4 regions of the Mesorhizobium sp. WSM4820 genome follow, and region 4 is predicted to be linked to each of the others. Evidence: predicted binding sites of a transcription regulator. Region 4 holds the regulator's gene; each other region holds the start of a gene.

Evidence for each region. The regulator PhoB, encoded in region 4, activates phosphate uptake and scavenging genes when phosphate is short. The targets are predictions, from matches to a motif close to TGTCATNNANCTGTCAT.
Region 1: AC0L2R_RS05870 (PhoX family protein) is a predicted target of PhoB. The motif match lies at 3,686-3,702, and genes of this name have one in related genera.
Region 2: ppk2 (polyphosphate kinase 2) is a predicted target of PhoB. The motif match lies at 1,727-1,743, and genes of this name have one in related genera.
Region 3: phnC (phosphonate ABC transporter ATP-binding protein) is a predicted target of PhoB. The motif match lies at 2,806-2,822, and genes of this name have one in related genera.

Annotation. Positions count from the first base shown of each region.
Region 1 covers NZ_JBVVQN010000002.1:516,804-522,005, forward strand. The annotation lists gene AC0L2R_RS05855 (ABC transporter permease) at 1-207, shown strand, start outside; gene AC0L2R_RS05860 (MarR family winged helix-turn-helix transcriptional regulator) at 370-861, shown strand; partial or broken gene AC0L2R_RS05865 (GNAT family N-acetyltransferase) at 858-1,538, shown strand; gene AC0L2R_RS05870 (PhoX family protein) at 1,629-3,617, opposite strand; gene AC0L2R_RS05875 (hypothetical protein) at 3,822-4,160, shown strand; gene AC0L2R_RS05880 (phosphatase PAP2 family protein) at 4,271-4,972, shown strand; gene AC0L2R_RS05885 (helix-turn-helix domain-containing protein) at 5,172-5,202, shown strand, end outside.
Region 2 covers NZ_JBVVQN010000001.1:115,122-120,323, reverse strand. The annotation lists gene AC0L2R_RS00585 (dihydrofolate reductase family protein) at 1-501, shown strand, start outside; gene ppk2 (polyphosphate kinase 2) at 719-1,639, opposite strand; gene AC0L2R_RS00575 (aldo/keto reductase) at 1,896-2,939, shown strand; gene AC0L2R_RS00570 (glycosyl transferase family 90) at 2,952-3,983, opposite strand; gene AC0L2R_RS00565 (hypothetical protein) at 4,175-4,333, shown strand; gene AC0L2R_RS00560 (DUF982 domain-containing protein) at 4,598-4,855, opposite strand; gene AC0L2R_RS00555 (multidrug efflux MFS transporter) at 5,004-5,202, shown strand, end outside.
Region 3 covers NZ_JBVVQN010000011.1:174,426-179,627, reverse strand. The annotation lists gene phnE (phosphonate ABC transporter, permease protein PhnE) at 1-733, opposite strand, end outside; gene phnD (phosphonate ABC transporter substrate-binding protein) at 807-1,715, opposite strand; gene phnC (phosphonate ABC transporter ATP-binding protein) at 1,878-2,735, opposite strand; gene AC0L2R_RS19290 (DapH/DapD/GlmU-related protein) at 2,945-3,562, opposite strand; gene phnL (phosphonate C-P lyase system protein PhnL) at 3,559-4,266, opposite strand; gene phnK (phosphonate C-P lyase system protein PhnK) at 4,269-5,045, opposite strand; gene AC0L2R_RS19275 (alpha-D-ribose 1-methylphosphonate 5-phosphate C-P-lyase PhnJ) at 5,042-5,202, opposite strand, start outside.
Region 4 covers NZ_JBVVQN010000018.1:5,278-10,479, forward strand. The annotation lists gene AC0L2R_RS25245 (sugar ABC transporter permease) at 1-1, opposite strand, end outside; gene xylF (D-xylose ABC transporter substrate-binding protein) at 142-1,182, opposite strand; gene AC0L2R_RS25255 (ROK family protein) at 1,449-2,696, shown strand; gene phoB (phosphate regulon transcriptional regulator PhoB) at 2,828-3,517, opposite strand; gene phoU (phosphate signaling complex protein PhoU) at 3,534-4,241, opposite strand; gene pstB (phosphate ABC transporter ATP-binding protein PstB) at 4,277-5,092, opposite strand; gene pstA (phosphate ABC transporter permease PstA) at 5,105-5,202, opposite strand, start outside.

The DNA.
Region 1 (5,202 bases), on a different contig from region 4:
TATTCGATCGACATGTTGCCCGGCACCTGGCGCACGGTGACGCTGTTCAACCCTGTCCTTTATCTGGTCAGCGGCTTTCGCTGGAGTTTCTACGGCAAAGCCGACGTCTCGATCGGCATCAGCCTCGGCATGACCGTGGTTTTCCTGTTTGTCTGCATAGCGATCGTCGCGTGGATCTTCAGGACCGGCTACCGGCTGCGGAACTGACCGAACGGCCTGCCCAGGCGACGCAGCGCCAGCATCCGAGCGATGTTCCCGACCCAAGACGACCAAATCTGGTGACGACGCTTGAAAGCGGCCGTGCGATGGCGGCGCTTGATTTCCATATAATGTTATATATCGTGTTATCAATTGGCTGGCAGGTCGATTATGGAAGACGTCGTAAGGTCCCTTGGGTTCCTGTGCCTGGGCAGCAGGATGAAGCGTATTGGCGAGCAATTGCAGGCGGATACGCAGCGCCTGCTCGACTGCCTCGATGTGCCGGTTCAGTCGAGCCAGTACCCGCTGCTGGCTGCGCTCGACAGGCTGGGCCCGCTGCCAGTCGGGGAACTGGCGCAATCCCTCGGGGTCGCGCAGCCAGGTGTAACGCGGAGCGTGTCGCTTCTGGCCGAATTGGGACTGGTCGAGGTCAGTCCATCGGATGATGACCAGCGGCGCAGGATTGTCTGCCTCACCCTGCACGGCCAGCGGCTGGTCGATGTTGCAAAGCACGACGTCTGGCCGCGCATCGAGAATGCCGTCGCGGATCTGTGCGCGGATCTTTCTGGGCCGCTTCTTGATCAGCTGGCCGCCATCGAGGACGGCCTCGCCGCGGCGCCTCTCGACCGTCGTGTAAAGAAGCCGGAAGGTGCCACGCGATGAAATACCTGCTTGACCGTCCCGTGTGGAGCGCGCTTCGGACGCGACACCAAGCCTTCGCGAAAGGTGACGACCTCGCCATGCGGTATCGGCCCTCGATAGCTCCCTTCGCCGCCAGTGCCGCGGACGATGCGGAAAGCCTGCAGGCGCTCGGAAAACTTGTCTCCCCAGGCGAGAGTGCGATCCTGCTTCAGGCGGACGCCATTGCTCTGCCCGCGGAACTCTCGGCGACTTCGACCGCGCCCGGGGTTCAGATGATTGCCGAGCGGCCATTGCAGATGGTCTCCGACAAGCGCGTGCAACGTCTGACGCGAGACGATGCAGCTGAGATGCTCGCCTTGGCATTGGTCACCAAGCCTGGCCCATTCACGCTCGAAGCCTTGAGCCTAGGCGATTTTTGGGGTGTGAAGATCGAGGGCCGACTTGCGGCGATGGCCGGCGAACGCATGAAGCAACCCGGCTAAACCGAACTTAGCGGGGTGTGCTCACATCCGGAATTTCGAGGCGGTGGCCTGGGCAGGCTGCTGTCGCTGTTCGTGGCAAACCGGATAGCGGCGCGCGGCGAAGTTCCCTATCTCCACGCCTATGCCAGCAACACCACGGCCATAGGATTATACGAGTCCATTGGCTTCAGGTTGAGAAGCATGATGAACGTGGCCGTGGTTCAGCGCGCCGAATGAGCCCATCAGGCGCATTCCCGCGCATCAGGAAAAGGAAGGATTTCGTATCGACGAAGTCCTTCCTTGGCGCTGCTAGCGCCTTGCAGTGATTCAGACCGCGATCTTGCCACCGCCCTGTTTGGTGATGGCGACGACCGACGGCCGCACCGGCATATCGGGCTTGAAGTCAGGCCAGCGGGTCGACGGGTCCTCGTAGTAAGAGGGACGGCCAAAAGCCTCCCAGTCTTCGCCGCCATCGGCCGGATGCTGAACCGCGACGAAGGCGGTCTGGTCGTCGGGCGTGAATAGCGGGCCGCACATTTCGGCGCCGATCGGCACGCGGAAGAACAGTTTCGAGGTCGCCCGCGCCTCGCCTTCGGTGTCGACCGCCCACAGGCCATCGGTGCGGCCGGTGGCCTTCGGGCCCTGGCCATCGGTCGAGACCCAAAGCCGGCCGGCCGAATCGATGGCGCAATTATCCGGCATGCCGAACCAGCCATTGGCGGTGGTTGCGGTCGAGAAGGTGGCGCCAACTTCGGCCACTGAGGGATCGCCGCATTTCAACAGCACTTCCCACTTGCCCTTGGCGGCAGTGAAATCGCCACCGTCCTCGACGATCTCGATGATATGGCCGAAGGCGTTTTCGGCGCGCGGATTGGCGGCGTCGACCTGGTCCGTCTTGCGCTTCGAATTGTTGGTCAGCATGACGTAGACCTTGCCAGTCGTCGGATTGGGCTGGATGTCCTCGGGGCGATCCATCTTGGTGGCACCGAGCAGATCGGCGGCACGGCGCGTCTCGATCAGCACGTCGGCCTGTCTGGCAAAGCCGTTCTCCGCCGTCAGCGGGCCCTGGCCGAAGACGATGGGCAGCCATTCGATCGACCCGTCTTCGGCGAATTTGGCGACGTAGAGCGTGCCGTCGTCGAGGAGATCCATGTTGGCGGCGCGGTCCTCGGCGTTGAACTTGCCGGCCGTGACGAATTTATAGACATAGTCGAAGCGTTCGTCGTCGCCGAGATAGAAAACGACACGGCCATCCTTGGCGACGATCGATTCAGCGCCCTCATGCTTGAAGCGGCCCATGGCAGTGCGCTTCCTCGGCACCGAGGTCGGATCGTTGACGTCGACCTCAACAATCCAGCCGAAGCGATTCGGCTCGTTCGGCTCCTTGCCGATGTCGAAGCGATCGTAATGCGCAGCCCATTCATAGGCGCCTTCGGGAATACCCAGGCGCTTGTAGTTGGTGGCTTCCTTGTGGCCTTCCGGCAGCTCGCCCGAGAAATAGCCGTGTATGTTTTCCTCGGCCATGACATAGGTACCCCAGGGCGTGACGCCGCCGGCACAATTGTTGACAGTGCCGATGACCTTCGTGCCGGTCGGATCGGCACTGGTCTTGACGCGGTCGTGGCCGGCGACGGGGCCGGACAGTGCCATCTCGGTGTTGGCGGTGATGCGGCGGTTGAGCTTGCCGTCGCGCACCACCTGCCATTTGCCTGATGCCTTGCGGATCTCGACGATGGTGCCGCCATGCGCGGCCATCTCGACGTCGACCTGTTCCTTGCTCAGCGGCGCCTGCTTGGCCTCCCCATCGACGATGGTGACAAGGCCCGGGAACATCAGATGCGGATTGGTGTATTCGTGGTTGACCACCAGCAGGCCATGCTCGGCCGAGCCGTCGATCGGGATATAGCCGACATAGTCGTTATTGTAGCCAAACTGTCTTTCCTGGGCCTGCGCCGACTGTTTTGTCGGATCGAATTCCGGTGAATCGGCAAACAGCGGATCGCCCCAGCGCAACAGCACGTCGGCGTCGTAGCCGGCAGCGACATGGTGCTTGTCGTCGACGCCTGCCTCGACCTCGTCGAAACTGAAGACCGAGCCGCCACCGGCGCGGGCATCGTCGGCGAGGATCAGCGCGAGCGGGCTGACGGTGGCGGCGATGGCGGTTGCCGCGAGCGATCCCTGCAGAAAACCACGGCGCGAGAATCGCGCGGCGATGATTTCGCCCATCGTCTGGTTGTCAGTGGGATTGGTTCCTGGCCCATCGTTTTCCTCGAGCAGGCTGGTGCGGAAATGGGCGTCGGGGCGATGTTCAGTCATGGGGGCGTGCCTCTGGCTCTTTGGGATGGCTGGAGCGTGTTGCTTGACTGACCGCGTATCGCCAGCAGATCACAGTTTGATGACGTTGCCGACCAATTTCCAGCCCGATTTCATGTCTTTGATCAGGCCGCTTGACCGCGACCGACGCTTCCGAAACAAGATCTGCGGCAGGCGCGCAAGCACGGCGTCGGGAGGAACAAAAAAGTGAGTTTCTGGGGACTGGGGCAGCTCGGCATTTCGACAGTGATCTTCCTGCTGGCGGCGACGGCGGCCAAGCAATGGGGGCTGGCGCCGAGCCTCGGCAAGATCGTTCTGACTCTGGCGCTCTATTCAGCGGGCAATCTGATCATGCTGAGGCTGATCCGTGAATTCGGCATGTCGGTGTCGTTCAGCCTGTCGGCGGTGATCCAACTGGTGTCGGTGAACGTGGTGGCACTGGTGTTCTTCGGCGAGCGCGTCAATTCGTTGCAGGCGACCGGCATCGTGCTCGCCGTCGCAGCGGTGGCGCTGATCACGCTCGGGCCCTATCTGCAAAAACTGTAGTTGCGCATGACCCCGAAACGATTTCGGAAAGGATCATGTGCCAAATCAAAGTGCTACAGCGTCCTTTGCGCGTCCAAAAGGACGCGCGGCGCTGTAAGACGATTGGCCCGATGAAGAATACCGCAAACAGGCTGCTCAACTGGATCGAATTCCCGGTGCTTTTGGCCGGACTGGTCATCGCTGGCGGGCTGTGGGGGTTCGAGGAACTGATGGAGGTAGCGCGGGACACCACGCCGCACGCCTTCGACACGGAAATTATGCTCGCCTTCCGTGAAGCGGGCCAGCCCGACAATCCGATCGGACCGCTATGGCTGGAAGGGGCGATGCGCGACATTACCAGCCTCGGCAGCGCCATCGTGCTCGGGCTGATCACAGTGGCGGTGATCGTCTATCTGCTGCTGATCCACAAGCCGGGAGCAGCGTTTCTGGTCTTTGTCGCGGTGGCGGGCGGGCAGGCCCTGTCGAGCACGCTGAAGCTAGGAATCGATCGGCCGCGCCCCGACCTGGTCTCGCATCTCGCCGACGTGGCGACGCTTTCGTTTCCAAGCGGCCATGCGATGCTGTCGGCGGTGACATATTTGACGCTGGGCAGCATGGCGTCGCGTTTCCTGCCTGGGCGAACGACCAAGATCTATGTGCTGGCACTTGCCGTGCTGACAGCACTGCTCGTCGGCATCAGCCGCGTCTATCTCGGCGTTCATTGGCCATCGGACGTGCTGGCCGGCTGGTGCGCCGGCTTCGCCTGGGCGATGCTGTGCTGGCTGGTCGCATGGGCGTTCCAGCGATGGCGCGGGCAGACCACCGGCGCCTGAACCGCCCGTTCCGAACGACGCTGCGCCAATTCTCCTCTAAGTTGCGGCGGCTGGGGCGTGCTGGCCCAGCGGGCGCGCAGGCTCGCCAAGATGCAAACGGCCTGGTGTGCACATGTCTGACATGTGCATGATGATGCTTGATCCATCAAAATGATGGTATTATACATGGAATGCAGACTCAGACGGGGGTTTTTAGCCGATGATCACTGCCGCGCAGATGCGCGCCGCAA
Region 2 (5,202 bases), on a different contig from region 4:
TCCGGCGAAAATGGCGGGACCACGGATACCGACGACGCGTTCGTAACGCGCAGCTTCGAAAACACCGGCGCGTGGATCATGGGCCGCAACATGTTCGGACCGATCCGCGGCGCTTGGCCCGATGACACCTGGAAGGGCTGGTGGGGAGACAATCCGCCCTACCATGTGCCGGTTTTCGTACTCACCCACCATCCGCGGGAACCTATCGTCATGGAGGGCGGCACGACTTTCCATTTCGTGACCAACGGCATTCACTCGGCGCTGGAAAAGGCAAAAGCCGCGGCTGACGGCAAGGATGTCCGGCTCGGCGGCGGCGTCGCCACGATCCGGCAATATCTGAGGGAAAAGCTCATCGACGACATGCATCTGGCGATATCGCCGATGCTGCTCGGCTCAGGCGAGAACCTTTTTGCTGGCATCGACATGGTCAAACTCGGCTACCGCTACAGCGAGCAGGTGGGCACGCCGAATGCCATGCATGTCACCATCGAGCGGGCGTGAGCCTGGTTAAGTTCCCCCTTCTCCCCTTGTGGGAGAAGGTGGCCGAGCGAAGCTCGGTCGGATGAGGGGTGTTCCAGCTTGGCGCACACCTACGTTCAAATCGGGCGCACAGCGCCAGGATCACCAGCGCCTCATTTCTTCCAACACCCCTCTTCCGTCTCGGCGCTGCGCGCCGATCCACCTTCTCCCACAAGGGGAGAAGGAAGAGGCGCGCTCCTCAATACTTCTCCGGAACATACAGCTCGCGCGGCAGCACCTGGCGCTCGTATTCTGGATTGAAGACGCGATCGGGCAGCGTGATCTCTTCGTGCGGCACTTCCTCATAAGGCATCTGCTTGAGGAGATGATCGATGCAGTTCAGCCGCGCCCGCTTCTTGTCGTTGCCCTCGACGATGAACCAGGGGGCTTCGGGGATGTTGGTGCGGGCGAAGGTCTCTTCCTTGGCCTTGGTATACTGTTCCCAGCGCACGCGCGACTGCAGGTCCATCGGCGACAGCTTCCACTGCTTCATCGGATCATGGATGCGCATCTGAAAGCGCATCTGCTGCTCCTCGTCGGTGATGGAGAACCAGTATTTGACCAGGGTGATGCCGGAGCGGACTAGCATGCGCTCGAACTCCGGCACGTCGCGAAAAAACTCCTCGACCTGGTCCGGCTCGGCGAAGCCCATCACACGCTCGACGCCGGAGCGGTTATACCAGGAGCGGTCGAACAGCACGATCTCGCCGCCTGCCGGCAGATGCGGCACGTAGCGCTGAAAATACCATTGCGATTTCTCGCGCTCGGTCGGCGCCGGAAGTGCGACGACGCGGCAGATGCGCGGATTGAGCCGCTGGGTGATGCGCTTGATGACGCCCCCCTTGCCGGCCGAATCGCGGCCCTCGAAAACCACCACCAGCTTCTTCCTGGTGTAAGCCACCCAGGACTGCAGCTTGATCAATTCGGATTGCAGCGTGATCAGGTCGCGAAAATATTGCAGGCGATCCATCGAGGGCGGATGCGCGTTCTTGTAGATCTTGGCGATTTCCAGCGACAGCGCCGGTTCCGACATCTCCAGCTCGTAGTCCTCGTCGAGCGTGTCGGCGAGTTCCGCTTCCAGCCAGTCCCTGGCGGGAGAATTCTGTTTTGCTTCGGTCATTTATGCTGCTCCGCGTGCACGCCCGCGTCGGCCTCGGCCTGCCGGCCGAGATCGGACACCTTGAGCCGACTTGCATATAGGTCGGCAATGACGGTTTTATTGCAGCCGGCCCGCACGCCGGTCGCCCAACTCCGCGAGATGTGATCGATCAGCCTGCCTGGCACGCACGACAAGCGGCTCGAATTATCCTACAAATGCCAGGTTTCCCCGAGCAACCTTCAAATCACCCTTTTCAACGCAATCGCGAGGATCTGACATGGAATACCGCACACTCGGCCGTTCCGGGCTGAAGGTTTCGACGCTGACCATGGGCACCATGACTTTTGGCGGCGCTGGCGCATTTTCGGCGGTCGGCAAGACCAATCTCGACGAGGCACGCCGGATGATCGACCTCTGCATCGATGCCGGCATCAATCTCATCGACACCGCCAATGTCTATTCGAACGGGCTTTCGGAAGAGATCATCGGCGAAGCGCTCGGCGGCAGACGCAAGGGCGATGTGCTGATCGCCTCCAAGGCGCGCATGCGGATCGGCGACGGCCCCAACGATGAGGGCCTGTCGCGCTATCATCTGATCCGCGAGTGCGAGAAGAGCCTGAGGCGCCTCAGGACCGACGTCATCGACATCTATTTCCTGCACGAATGGGACGGCACGACGCCGCTCGAAGAGACCATCGCCGCGCTCAACACGCTCGTCAGCCAGGGCAAGATCCGCTATGTCGGCTGCTCCAACTATTCCGGCTGGCAAGTGATGAAGGCGCTGGGGATCAGCGACCGCCAGCACCAGCCGCGCTTCGTCACCCAGCAGATCCACTACACGCTGGAAGCGCGCGAAGCCGAATACGAACTGCTGCCGATCTCGGTCGACCAGGGGCTTGGCGTGCTGGTATGGAGCCCGCTCGCCGGTGGACTGCTGTCCGGCAAATACCACCGCGACCAGGCCACCGCCCGCCAGATCAGCGGCTGGACCGAACCGCCGATCCGCGACGAGGACCGGCTGTGGCGGATCGTCGACGTGCTTGCCCATATCGGCGAGAACCATGGCGTTTCGGCGGCGCAGGTGGCGCTTGCCTGGCTGCTCGGCCGGCCCGCGGTCAGTTCGCTGGTGATCGGCGGACGGACCGAAGCGCAGTTCAAGGACAATATCGCCGCAGCCGGCCTGGTGCTGACCAGCGATGAGCGCGCACGCCTCGACGCTGTGAGCCGCCCGCCCGTTCTCTACCCCTATTGGCACCAGCAATTCACGGCAAAAGACCGGTTTGGTCCGGCCGATCTGGTTCTTGACCGGGAGGACATCTGACAACGATCCGGATCAGGTCGAAGTCGCCGCGGGCTTAGCCTGAAATAAAACGCCAGACCTCGGGATCAGGCTCGATCTGGCCGCTGAGCACGAAATATTTGTAGAGCACGAGCAAGCAGATCGCCTGCTCGGCCCGCTCGTCGGCGAACTTGCGGCAATAGGCGTTGGCGGCGGCAATAGGCGTTGGCGGCGGCAATAGGCGTTGGCGGCGGCAACGATGCGTTCGGCCTCAGTCGGATGCCGTTCGAGATATTGCACCCGCTCGGCAAGATCCGTGAAATCGGGTTCGAGCGGCACATAGTGAACACCAGCCACGAGTTCGCTTTCGGCGAACCATGTCTCATATGTCGGCGGTGGCATCAGGCACAGCGAATTCGAACTCATGACCCATTTCAAGTTGATCGCCACATCGTTGCCTTCGAGCGAAATGATGTAGCGACAGCGCCGCTGCTGGTCGATGCTCAGATAAGACTTGCGATATTCCGGCGCTGCCGTCGGTTTGGGCGTTCCGACATCGCAAAAGGGCAGATCGCGCGCAACCTCCAGAAGCAAGGTCCTTATCGGGTTGTTGAGCTCGCCGCGCCACACCGCAACCGGAAGCTTGTCCGCGAAGGCTACATCGTCGGCGGGCATGTGGAAGTGGCGGAACTTGTTGAGTTTGAACAGCACCCCGTTGCTGTTGTCGCCGGCGATCGGCCGATCCTTGACGATCGACGGCATCGCAGGCACGTCGACGACGTCGCCAAATTCGAGATCGATGCGCAAATCGGGATCGAAGTAGCGGGTAAATTCCTTCAGATCGTAGTAATACATGCTCCGGCCTCTCGGTAGCCGGCTGACGGGCACGGCCCCGCCGCTCGGCGCGAAAGCGTCCTGCAATCTGTTGTAGCAGTTGAGACGCGCGCGGACCGATCCGTCCGAAAGCCTGGCCTGATCGAGCAACCCGGCGAGCCTGCGGCGGAACAGCGCCTGCGGTGCGATATCGCGCACGGCATTGCGCGCATAGTAGAAGAGCTTCTGTGCGTTTCTTTGAAGGGTGGCCATCGGTCACTTGGTGAAAAATCGGCTTGTGGTCCCTCCTACACCATTGTGCCAGCTATCTTGCAAGCCACGGAACCGTGTTCAGCCGGCCTGCCTGGCTGTCCATGGAGCCGATCGCTCTTTGCGGTGTTGTGTTTGTAGCCCAATGCTCCTAGGCAGGGCTAAGAACCTTTGGGATTGTGAAAGGAAGAGATATGGCGCGAGCACCGAATTACGGCCAGGAACGCAAGGAACGCGACCGGCAGAAGGCTGCCAAGAAGGCGGAAAAGCAGGCGGCCAAGGTTGCAGCCAAGGAACGTTCGAAGCCGGAAGACGAGACCACGTCCGAGACCGAAACGGAAACCGCAGAGTAAACTGCAGGGCAATCGCTTCATAGTGACGGCGAGAAGGGAACTGGCCGCAACTTTGGCGCGCTTTCTGCAACGCCGGAGATTGCCGAAACCCTTGGTGCAGGCCGCTTTCTCCCCGTCCGGTGAGAAATGCCCGGTCCACCCTCTGCAGCGCAGCTGCTGCGGAGGACGGGCAGGGCAATGGGGGCAGCGCAAGCTGAAGCGATTGCCCCTTAGTAAAAGCGCACTCGGCCCGCGAGGCGGATCAGATCAGATTTCGCTGCGTCTTCAGACCGGCGCCTTGTCGCTGACGAAAACGTTCACTTCGCGGGCGGCGGCGATGAAGGCACGCCTTGCGATCATTGCCGGTTTGTCGCCGGCCAGCGCATCATGGCAGGCCTGCAGCGCTTCGCGATGCTTTGGACTGCGCTTGCCGGGCCAGTTGTTGAGGAGGTAGTCGGAAGCCTCGCGGGCCGTGCGCAAGAGCTGAGTGGTTCCCGCCGCGCCCTTGACGGTCACGGGTGTTTCAAATCGGTTGTTTTCCATCGCCGCTCTTACGCCATCGCCGCTCGCGAAGCGAGCGCGAAAGTGGTTGCCACCGCAATCACGCCGCGAAGCTGCTAATCCCCTGGCAGGCAGGCCGCGCCAGTTCTTGTGCAATGATGCCGTCGAGAGGCTGCAGGACAGGACAGACATGCCGCAAGACCCTGCCACCCAAGGCGCCCACAATATCCATTGGCGCCGCAATCTCGCCGTGTGCTTTGCCGGCTCGTTCAGCACGCTTGTCGCCATGACTCTGCTGTTGCCCTTCCTGCCGCTTTACGTCGAGCAGCTGGGCGCCGAGGGCCACGCGGCTGTTGTGCAGTGGTCCGGCATCGCCTATGGCGCGACCT
Region 3 (5,202 bases), on a different contig from region 4:
AGTTGGGCAGGACCTGAGGCACGATGCCGAACCACACCCGCTCGACCCAATTGGCGCCCACCGCCCGCAAGCCTTCTTCAGGCTTCATGTCAGCATTTTCGACGACTTCGAAGAACATCTTTCCGAGCGCGCCGACGGTATGGATGCTGACCGCAATGATCGCAGGAATCGGCCCTAGCGAGAAAATCGCCAGGAAAAAGCCGGCAATGACAATTTCCGGAAAGGCGCGGACGATTTCAAGGAAGCGGCGCGTGAAGAAACGGAGCCAGCGGCTGGCCGTGATATTGCCTGCGGCGAAGAAGCAGAGCAGGAAGCCGAATGTGGCGCCCACCAGCGTCGAAAACAGGGCGATGTTCAGCGTCTCGACCATCCGGTGGAAATACTCCGGAATGTAGATGCTCTGGGTGAGGTAGACCCGGCCCTCCGGGTAGTCGAACTTGAGGCTGCCGTCGTCATAGGGGGACGGCAGGTCGAACAGTGCGCGCACCGGGTCGAACCAGTCGCGCGGCTTCAATTCGGCGAAAAAGTCGGCGACGTAGGGAAGGCGGTCGAAGAACTTTCCGGCGTTGGTTTCGTTGGCAAACCAGAGCGAGCCAGAGAGTGCAAGAAACAGCAAAACCAGGCCGCCGATCGTGTAAAGGCGCCGGCGGGCGGCGAGATCGCGCCAGTGTCGCTCGACGGTGGCTCCCTCCGGTGAAAGCGCGGGCGCGCGGTAAATTTCGGTCGCACTCATCGCTAGATCCCCGGCCCCTGATGCGGCAACGCCGCCGGCGGCACGTGGCCCCGGCGGCGTTGTGGCAGTTTGCTTAAGAGCCGATCTTCGCCTTACGGGCGTCGATGATCGGCTGGTAGAATTCTGGGGTGACCGGTGAATAGCCCTTGTAATCGCCGCCTTGTATCGCCGAGAAACAGGCCGGATCGGTTTCCGGAAGCTTGGTCAGGAAATCGGTGATCTTCTGCCTGGCGCCGGCGTCGATCGACGTACGCAATACCAGCGGGCCGTTCGGGATCAGCGGCGACTGCCACAGTTCGACGAGGTCATCCATCTTGAGGACGCCCTTGTCGACCATCTTGCGCAGATTGCCCGAGCTGTAGCCGTCGTTGAAGTCGCCGACGCCGGAGGCCCAGGTGGTGCCGGCATCGAACGTGCCCTTCAGGACTTCAAGGACAAGCTGTTCATGGCCGCCGCCGAAACCGGTCGACGCGAAGTAGCTCTTCACATCCATGCCGATGTCCTTGGGCAGTGACGTGACCGGGATCAGGTAACCAGAAGTCGAATCGGGATCGGCGAAACCGAGCTTCTTACCCTTCATGTCGGCGAGCGTCTTGATGCCGGAATCAGCACGCGCAACCATGACCGCACGGTAGCCGGTCGAGCCGTCGGTCTGGATCGTCGTCAGGATCGGTTGAACCGCGTCCTTGTTTTCGAGATAGACCTTGGCATAGGCCGAAGCGCCGAGCTCGGCAAAGTCGAGCGTGCCGCCGAGCAGGCCCTGGATGACGCCGTCGTAGTCGGCGGCCGGGAACAGCGAAACTTTTTCGACGCCGAGGACTTGCTTGATGTGGTCGGCGAAGCACTGGTAGTTGCGCAGGCGGTCGGCTTCGTTCTCGCCGCCCAGAATGCCGACGCGGAATTCCTTCAGATCCTGTGCCTGAACCGCGCCCACCGCCATGGCGAGGATGGAAACGGCACCGAAAAGTATTTTTCTAAACATTTCGCGTCTCTCCTGTTGGTTCCGGCATCGCGCCGGCAGCGTTCGAATTTTGACGGCGCTTTGTTATGCCCGGCCTTGATGCGCGTACTGGCGGTCCAGGCGCTCTTTCGTCGTCTGCTTTCGTATACTCGTATACCGGTATCCACTTGCCGGATCGTCGACCTAGTAGCCGGGAAATGCGGGCTCGAGCGGTCCGGCGGATGCGACGATTTTTTGCTTGATGGTGACGCTGGTCGAGGTGATCGCCTCGGAGATTTCGCCGCCATTGCTGTCGGCGCCATAGACCATGCGCACAGCCTCCCGATTGAGCTCTTCGGGCGGGCCGTCGAACACCACCTTGCCGGCGGCCATGCCGATGATGCGGTTGCAATAGTTGCGCGCGGTATCCAGCGTGTGCAGATTGGTGACCACGGTGAGGCCCTCGCGCAGATTGATGTCCTGCAGCGAATCCATCACCACCTTGGCGTTGAGCGGGTCGAGCGAGGCGATCGGCTCGTCGGCGAGGATGACTTTCGGCTGCTGCATCATGGCGCGGGCAATCGCGACGCGCTGCTGCTGGCCGCCGGACAAGGTGCCGGCCGGCTGAAGCGCCGTGCCGGCGATGTCGAGACGCTCGAGCGCCGCGATCGCCTCGGCCCGTTCCTCGCGGGAGAAGACACCGAGCAGATTGACAACGGTCGAGCGGTGATTGAGCCGGCCGAGCAGTACATTGGTCAGCACGTCGAGACGCGGCACTAGGTTGAATTGCTGAAAGATCATGGCGCAATCGCGCTGCCAGCGCCTGAGCAGCGAACCGCGCAGGCTCGAGACTTCGGCGCCGTCAAAGAAAATCGAGCCCTGGCTGGGATCGATGAGGCGGTTGATCATGCGCAAAAGCGTCGACTTGCCGGCACCCGAGCGGCCGATGATGCCGACCATCTGGCCGTGCGGGATCGAGATGTCGACATTGCTGACGGCGGTGTTCCTGCCAAACCGGCGGGTGACGCCGCGGATTTCGAGCGTGGCTGAGGTTGCTGACATAGGCCGGTTCCAGTCCAGTCGCGTTTCGAAGGTCTGTTAACCTTGGCTAGCGCAGCCGCGTGAAACCGCGGTGTCGGATTGATGTCAGTTTTGTTACCATCCACAGCCTGGAAGGGGCGAGCCGGCGGACGCGGTTCGATCAAGTGAATGGTGAATGGTGACAAGAACGGCTTCCCTGCCGCCATTCACTATTGACCATTCACCATTCACTAACCGCCGTATTTTTCCAGAAATGCTTCCGCCGAAAGCGCGCGAAAATCGTCGAGCGCGGCGCGCAGGCGGGCATGGTCCCAATCCCACCAGGCAAGCGCCTGATAGCGTTCCGCCGTGCGGCGGTCGAAGCGTTCGCGGATCGGTTTGGCCGGCACGCCGCCGACGATGGTGTAGGGCGCGACGTCCTTCGACACCACGGCGCCGGCGCCGACCGCTGCGCCGTCGCCGACGCTGACGCCGGGCAGGATGGTCGAGCCGTGACCAAGCCAGGTGTCGTGGCCGATGGTGACCCGTTTGGCGCGGCGCTGGGCAAAGAATTCGCTCTCGTGCTCGGCGTCGTCCCAATAGTCAGAGGCGCGATAGGTGAAATGGTGCAGCGTCGGCCGCCAGGTCGGATGGTTGGTGGCATTGATGCGCACGCTGGCGGCGATGTTGGCGAATTTGCCGATCGTCGCGCACCAGGCGCTGCAGTCCTGCATCATGTAGGAATAGTCACCGAGCGTACTTTCCGAAAGCCGGCAGCGTTCGGCGATCTCGGTCCAGCGGCCGAGCGTCGAGTTGTCGACTTCCGCCGTTTCGTGGACCAGCGGCGTTTCCGACAGTTTTCTGGTCATGCGGCGATTTTCCCGGCGGCAAAAGCGGTCACGTCGATGACGCGGTCGGCCACTGCCTCGCGCACATCGTGATCGTGGAAGATGCCAAGCAGGGCGACGCCGGCCGCCTTCTTGGCCGCGATCAGCGCAATCACCACGTCGCGGTTGCTGGCGTCGAGCGAGGCTGTCGGCTCGTCGAGCAGCAGGATCGGGTGGTCGGTGATGAAGCCGCGCGCGATGTTGACGCGCTGCTGCTCGCCGCCGGAAAAGGTCGCCGGCGGCAGTGCCCAGAGCTTTTCCGGCAGGTTGAGTTGCGCCAGCAAGGCGCGTGCCTTGCCGCGCGCGACCTCGCGGTCCTGGCCGCGCTCGACCAGCGGTTCGGCGACGACATCCAGCGCCGAGACGCGCGGCACGGTGCGCAGGAACTGGCTGACATAGCCGATCGTGAGCCGGCGCACGGCAAGCACGGTGCGTGGGCTGGCCGTCGCCAGATCGATGAGCCCGTCCTCGTGCTGGACGATGATCTGGCCTGCATCGACGGCATAGTTGCCGTAGAGCATCTTCAGGATCGAGCTCTTGCCGGCGCCGGAGGGGCCGCCGAGCACGGCGCATTCGCCGCTCCTGATCGAGAACGACACGCCGGCGACGACCGGCAATCTGATGCCGTCGCGCAGATGCATGGTGAAGCTCTTGGCGACATCGGAGACGACGAGCGGGGTTGCCATGATCACACCTGCAGAATGGAAGAAACGAGAAGCTGGGTGTAGGGCGCGCGGGGATCGTCAAGCACGCGGTCGGTGAGGCCGCTTTCGACGACGCGGCCGTCCTTCATCACCATCATGCGTTGCGACAGCAGACGCGCCACCGCAAGGTCGTGGGTGACGACGATCGCCGCCAGGCCGAGATCGGTGACCAGGCCGCGCAACAGGTCGAGCAGGCGCGCCTGCACCGAGACGTCGAGGCCGCCGGTCGGCTCGTCCATGAACACCAGCCGCGGCCCGGTGACGAGGTTGCGGGCGATCTGCAGGCGCTGGCGCATGCCGCCGGAAAAGGCGCGCGGTTCGTCGTCGATACGGTCCTCGTCGATCTCTACGCGCGACAGCCAGTCGACGGCGGTAGCGCGGATTTTGCCATAGTGGCGATCGCCGACCGCCATCAACCGCTCGCCGACATTGGCGCCGGCCGAAACCGTCATGCGCAGCCCGTCGGCGGGGTTCTGATGGACAAAACCCCAGTCGGTGCGCATCAGGAAGCGGCGCTCGGCCTCGCTCATGCGGTAAAGCTCGCGGAACTGGCCGTCGCGCATGCGGTAGCTGGCGGTGCCGGAGCTCGGCAGCAATCTGGTCGACAGGCAGTTGAGCAGCGTCGTCTTGCCGGATCCGGATTCGCCGACCACTGCCAGCACCTCGCCCGGCCACAGGTCGAAGCTGACGTTCTCGCAACCAATGCGCGAGCCGTAGAACTTGGACAGCGCGGAAACGCGCAGCAGCGGCTCGTCGCTCATTGCGCCGGCTCCCTTTTTTCCAGGGCAGGAGGGGTTTCGGGCGCAAGGTGGCCGCGATGGCCTTGCTCGCGCCGCTTCTCGCAATGGTCGGTATCGGAGCAGACGAACATGTGGCCACCATGGTCGTCGAGGATGACCTCGTCGAGATAGACGTTCT
Region 4 (5,202 bases):
TGATGTCCTCCCACCGTTGCCGTCTGCCGCGGATGCCGGAAGCAGCATAAACGTTACCCGCGAGACGCGGGAAAACAACTCTTTTGAAAAAAACGCCGCGGCCTGAAACCGCGGCGTCTCAGGTTTTTTGGCGAAGGCGGATCAGTTGCAGACCGAGACGGTGCCCGCCGCCACGCCGGCGCAGACCTCTTCCTGCTTGATCCAGCCGGCGTCGATGACGACGTTGAGATTGTCCCTGGTGATGGCAATCGGCGTCAGGAACAGCGACTTGACGACATTGCCGCCGGGCGTGGTGAAGTCCTTGACGCCGGCAATATCTGTCATCGGCTTGCCGTCGGCCAGCTGCGAGGCGATCTCGGCAGCGTTCTTGCCGAGCTCGCGCGCGTCTTTCCACACCGAGACGGTCTGCGTGCCGAGCGCGATGCGGTTCAGCGCGGCATGGTCGCCGTCCTGGCCCGAAACCGGGACGGATCCGGCCAGGCCTTGCGCCGTCAGCGCCGCGACGACGCCACCGGCGGTGCCGTCATTGGCGGCAACCACCGCATCGACCTTGTTGTCGTTGGCGGTCAGGAACTGTTCCATGTTCTTCTGGGCGTTGGCGGGGAGCCAGCCGTCCGTATAAGCCTCGCCGACATTCTTGATCTTGCCGCTGTCGATGGCATCCTTGAGCACTTCCATGGAGCCGGCGAATAGGAAATCGGCATTCGGGTCGGCGCCCGAGCCCTTGATGAAGACGTAATTGCCTTCCGGCGCCACCTTGAACACTTCGCGGGCCTGCATGCGGCCGACTTCCTGGTTGTCAAAGGTCAGATAAAAAACGTCCTTGTTCTCGATCAGCCGGTCATAGCCGACGACCGGAATGCCTTCGTCCAGCGCCTTCTGCACCGCCGGACCGATGGCCGAGGCATCCTGCGCAAGGATGATCAGCGCGTTGGCGCCCTGCGAGATCAGGCTCTCGACGTCGGTCAGCTGCTTGCCGGGATTGGACTGTGCGTCAGCGGAAATATATTTGTCGCCGGCGGCCTCGATCGCCGCCTTCATGGCGGCTTCGTCGGTCTTCCAACGCTCTTCCTGGAAGTTCGACCACGAAACGCCAATGACCTTATCCTTGGCCTGCGCGGCCGACGCGAGCGTCAGCGACATGGCGACCCCCGCCAGAATGGCGGCTGCGAATCTCTTCATGATATTCCTCCCTGCGCCGCGTAGGGCGCGACCAACTGGCCCGAAGGCCGGCACAAAGGCTCCTATTTTTTCGAGCCTCGAAAAAATACTGGTCCAACGCCGAAGCACTGTCAACACCAATTCTGATGGATTTTGACGTCCTGTCGGTCTTTTTTTCGAGGCTCGGAATAAATAATGACAGCCCCTTCTGCTTCTGCCAGTATTTGTCGGACATTACCGACGGCTTCCGATTCATGAGCGGCCGCGGCGGTGAGGAGGAAACAAAAATGTCGGTGGGAATCCGTCATGACGATCTGCGCCGGCGCAACCGGGCGATGGTGATTTCGGCCGTGCGCCGGGCAGGCCAGCCGTCGCGGACCGAGATCGCCGCGACCACCGGCCTCAGCCATTCGACCATATCGGCGATCTCTGCCGACCTGATCCAGGAAGGCATCCTGGCCGAGAGCAAGGCGAGCGAGACGGTTTCGCTGAAACGCGGCCGGCCGCAGGTCGGCCTCAGCCTCAATCCGCAAGCCGCTGCGGTGTTGGCCGTCGTGTTGTCGCTGAATTTCCTGTCGGTCGCCGTCATCGATTATGCCGGACAAGTGGTCGCCGAGGACCAGCGCCGGCTGGACACGCTGACCATGTCGCGCGACGCGCTGATCGGCGAATGTGTCGCCATCGTCCGACGCCGGCTCGAAGATCCCGACCTCGATGTCCAAAGCGTCGCCCGCATCGCGCTGGCAATCCAGGGCATCACCGATTCCCATGCGCGCGCCATGTTGTGGTCGCCGATCACGCCGCAGACGAACATCGCCTTCGCCGACATTCTGGAACGCGAGTTCGGCATCCCGGCCATCATGGAGAACGACTGCAACATGATGGCCGTGGCGCTGCGCTGGCGCCACCCGGATCGCTACCGCGATGATTTCATCGCCATCCTGCTCTCGCACGGCATCGGTATGGGGCTGGTGCTGAAGGGCGAGCTGTTCACCGGCACCCACTCCTCGGGCGGCGAATTCGGCCACATGATCCATCGGCCGGGCGGCGCGCTTTGCCGCTGCGGGCGGCGCGGCTGCGTCGAGGCTTATGCCGGCAACTACGCCATCTGGCGCAACGCAAGGCTGTTGAGCGAGAACGCAGAGCCGGTCGCCGATGTCAGCGACGCCGAGATGCGGGCACTGGCGGCCCGGGCGCGCGAGACGGACGGACCGGAGCGCGAAGCCTACCGCAAGGCCGGCGAGGCGCTCGGCTTCGGGCTCGGCAGCCTGTTTGCGCTGATCGATCCGGCGCCGGTGGCCATGGTCGGCGCCAGCGCTGCCGCCTTCGACCTGATCGAGCCGGCGCTGCGCGAGGCCATCGCCCAGACCGCCGGCGGCCAGCATTCGGGTTCGATTTCCTTCGACACCGAGCCGAATGAGTTGCCGCTGATCCGCGAAGGCTGCGCCATGCGGGCGCTGAGCTTCGTCGATCAGGAGATTTTCGCGCCGAGCATCCAGGCACGAGCCGGCTCGGTCGGAAAGAACGTGGCTTGAATCCGAAGGCAGGGATTCCCGGGTCGCGACTTGGGGTGTGTTGAGATTCAGGTCAGGCCGAGTCGAGAATGGTGGGTTCCGAGATCCGGAGCGGAGCGTACTTTGGGGTACGCCGGAAGCGCAGGTATCAGCTAGTCTTCCCTGATCGCATAGCCGGCGCCGCGGATGGTGCGGATGACATCGGGCATGCGACCATTGTTGACCGCCTTGCGCAACCGGCCGACATGGACGTCCACAGTGCGCTCGTCGATGTAGATCGTCTCGCCCCAGACATTGTCGAGCAACTGGCTGCGCGAGAAGACCCGACCCGGGTGCCGCATCATGAATTCGAGCAGCCGGAATTCGGTCGGCCCGAGCCGGATCTCGCTCTTCTTGCGATAGACCCGGTGCGATTCACGATCGAGCATGATGTCGCCGACCTTGAGCACGCTGGACAGCACTTCCGGCTTGGCGCGGCGCAGCAGCGCCTTGACCCTGGCCATGAATTCCGGTGTCGAGAACGGCTTGACCAGATAGTCGTCGGCTCCGGTCGAAAGGCCGCGCACCCGGTCGCTCTCCTCGCCGCGCGCGGTCAGCATGATGATCGGCAGCCGCTCGGTTTCGGGGCGCACCCGAAGCCGCCGGCAAAGCTCGATGCCGGAAACCGCCGGCACCATCCAGTCGAGCACCAAAAGATCGGGCACGTTTTCCTGCAGCCGGATTTCGGCCTCGTCGCCGCGCGTCACCACCTCGACCTGATAGCCTTCGGATTCCAGATTGTAACGGAGGAGGACGCCCAGCGGCTCTTCATCCTCCACCACCATGATGCGCGGCGCGATCATCGGCCGGTCACTCCTGTCATGTCGCCGGCGCCGACATCGTCGTTTCGTCGAGCTTCGGGCGATCCGCCGGCAATTGCTGCCCGGTCACGACAAAGTAGGCGTTTTCGGCGATGTTGGTGACGTGATCGCCGATACGCTCGAGATTCTTGGCGCAGAACAGAAGGTGCGTGCAGGCGGTGATGTTGCGCGGATCCTCCATCATGTAGGTCAGGAGCTCGCGAAAAACCGCCGTGTATTTCACGTCGATCTTCTGGTCGTCGGCGCGCAGTTCCTTCAACGCGCCGGCATCGCGCGACACATAGTGCTCGACCACGCCGCGCAGCTGCACAAGAACGAGATCCGCCATCGCGTCAATACCGTGCGACAGATTACGCGGCGTCGCGCTCTGCCCGACTGCGCTGACCCGTTTGGCTATGTTCTTGGCCAGATCGCCGATGCGCTCGAGATCGCCAGCCATGCGGATTGCGCCAACCACGGCGCGCAGATCCTGCGCCATCGGCTGCCGCTTGGCGATCAGCGTGATGGCGCTGTCATCGAGTTCGCGCTGCCGCGCATCCATGATGGCGTCGTCCGAGACAACGCGCTGCGCCATCGCATTGTCCGACGCAAGCAGCGCGCGGATCGAGGCCGCTACCATTGCGGCGGCGAGCTCGTCCATGTCGCGGATCAGCCGGTCGATGTGCTCCAGTTCCTCGTCGAAAGATGCGACGGTGTGTTCACCCATGGTGCTGTCCTCGTGTTCGAAATTCGCCGGACCGCTCAGCCGAACCGGCCGGTGATGTAGTCCTGGGTGCGCTTGTCGTCGGGGTTGGTGAACATCTTGTCGGTCGCGCCCTCCTCGACCAGATAGCCGAGATGGAACATCGCCGTGCGTTGCGACACGCGCGCCGCCTGCTGCATCGAATGGGTGACGATGACGATCGTATAGTTCTGGCGCAGTTCGTCGATCAGTTCCTCGACGCGGGCGGTGGCGATCGGATCGAGCGCCGAACAGGGCTCGTCCATCAGGATCACTTCCGGCGACACGGCGATGGCGCGCGCAATGCACAGGCGCTGCTGCTGTCCGCCGGACAGGCCGGTACCCGACTCGAGCAGGCGATCCTTGACCTCGTTGAACAGGCCGGCCTTCTTCAGGCTCGATTCGACGATGCCGTCCAACTCGGCCTTGGTCCTGGCCAGGCCGTGAATGCGCGGACCGTAGGCGACGTTTTCGTAGATCGACTTCGGAAACGGGTTCGGCTTCTGGAACACCATGCCGACGCGAGCTCGCAGCTCGACGACATCGATTTTCGGGTCGTAGACATCCTCGCCGTCGAGCGTGATCTTGCCGCTCACCCGCGCGATATCGATGGTGTCGTTCATTCGGTTCAGGCAACGCAGGAACGTCGACTTGCCGCAGCCCGATGGGCCGATCAACGCCGTCACCTGATGCTCGCGGACATCGAGATCGACGTCGAACAGTGCTCGCTTCTCGCCGTAGTGAACGGAAACCTTTTCGCCCTTCATCTTGATCGAAGGGGCGTTGCTTGCGCTGCTCAGTTTCTGCTCGACGCCGGCTTCCGTCATGATGTTCATATCCTCTACTCCTTACCAGCGCCGCTCGAAGCGCCTGCGCAGTATCACCGCGATGGCATTCATGATGACCAAAAACACCAGCAAAATCAAAATCGCCGCCGAAGTCTTCT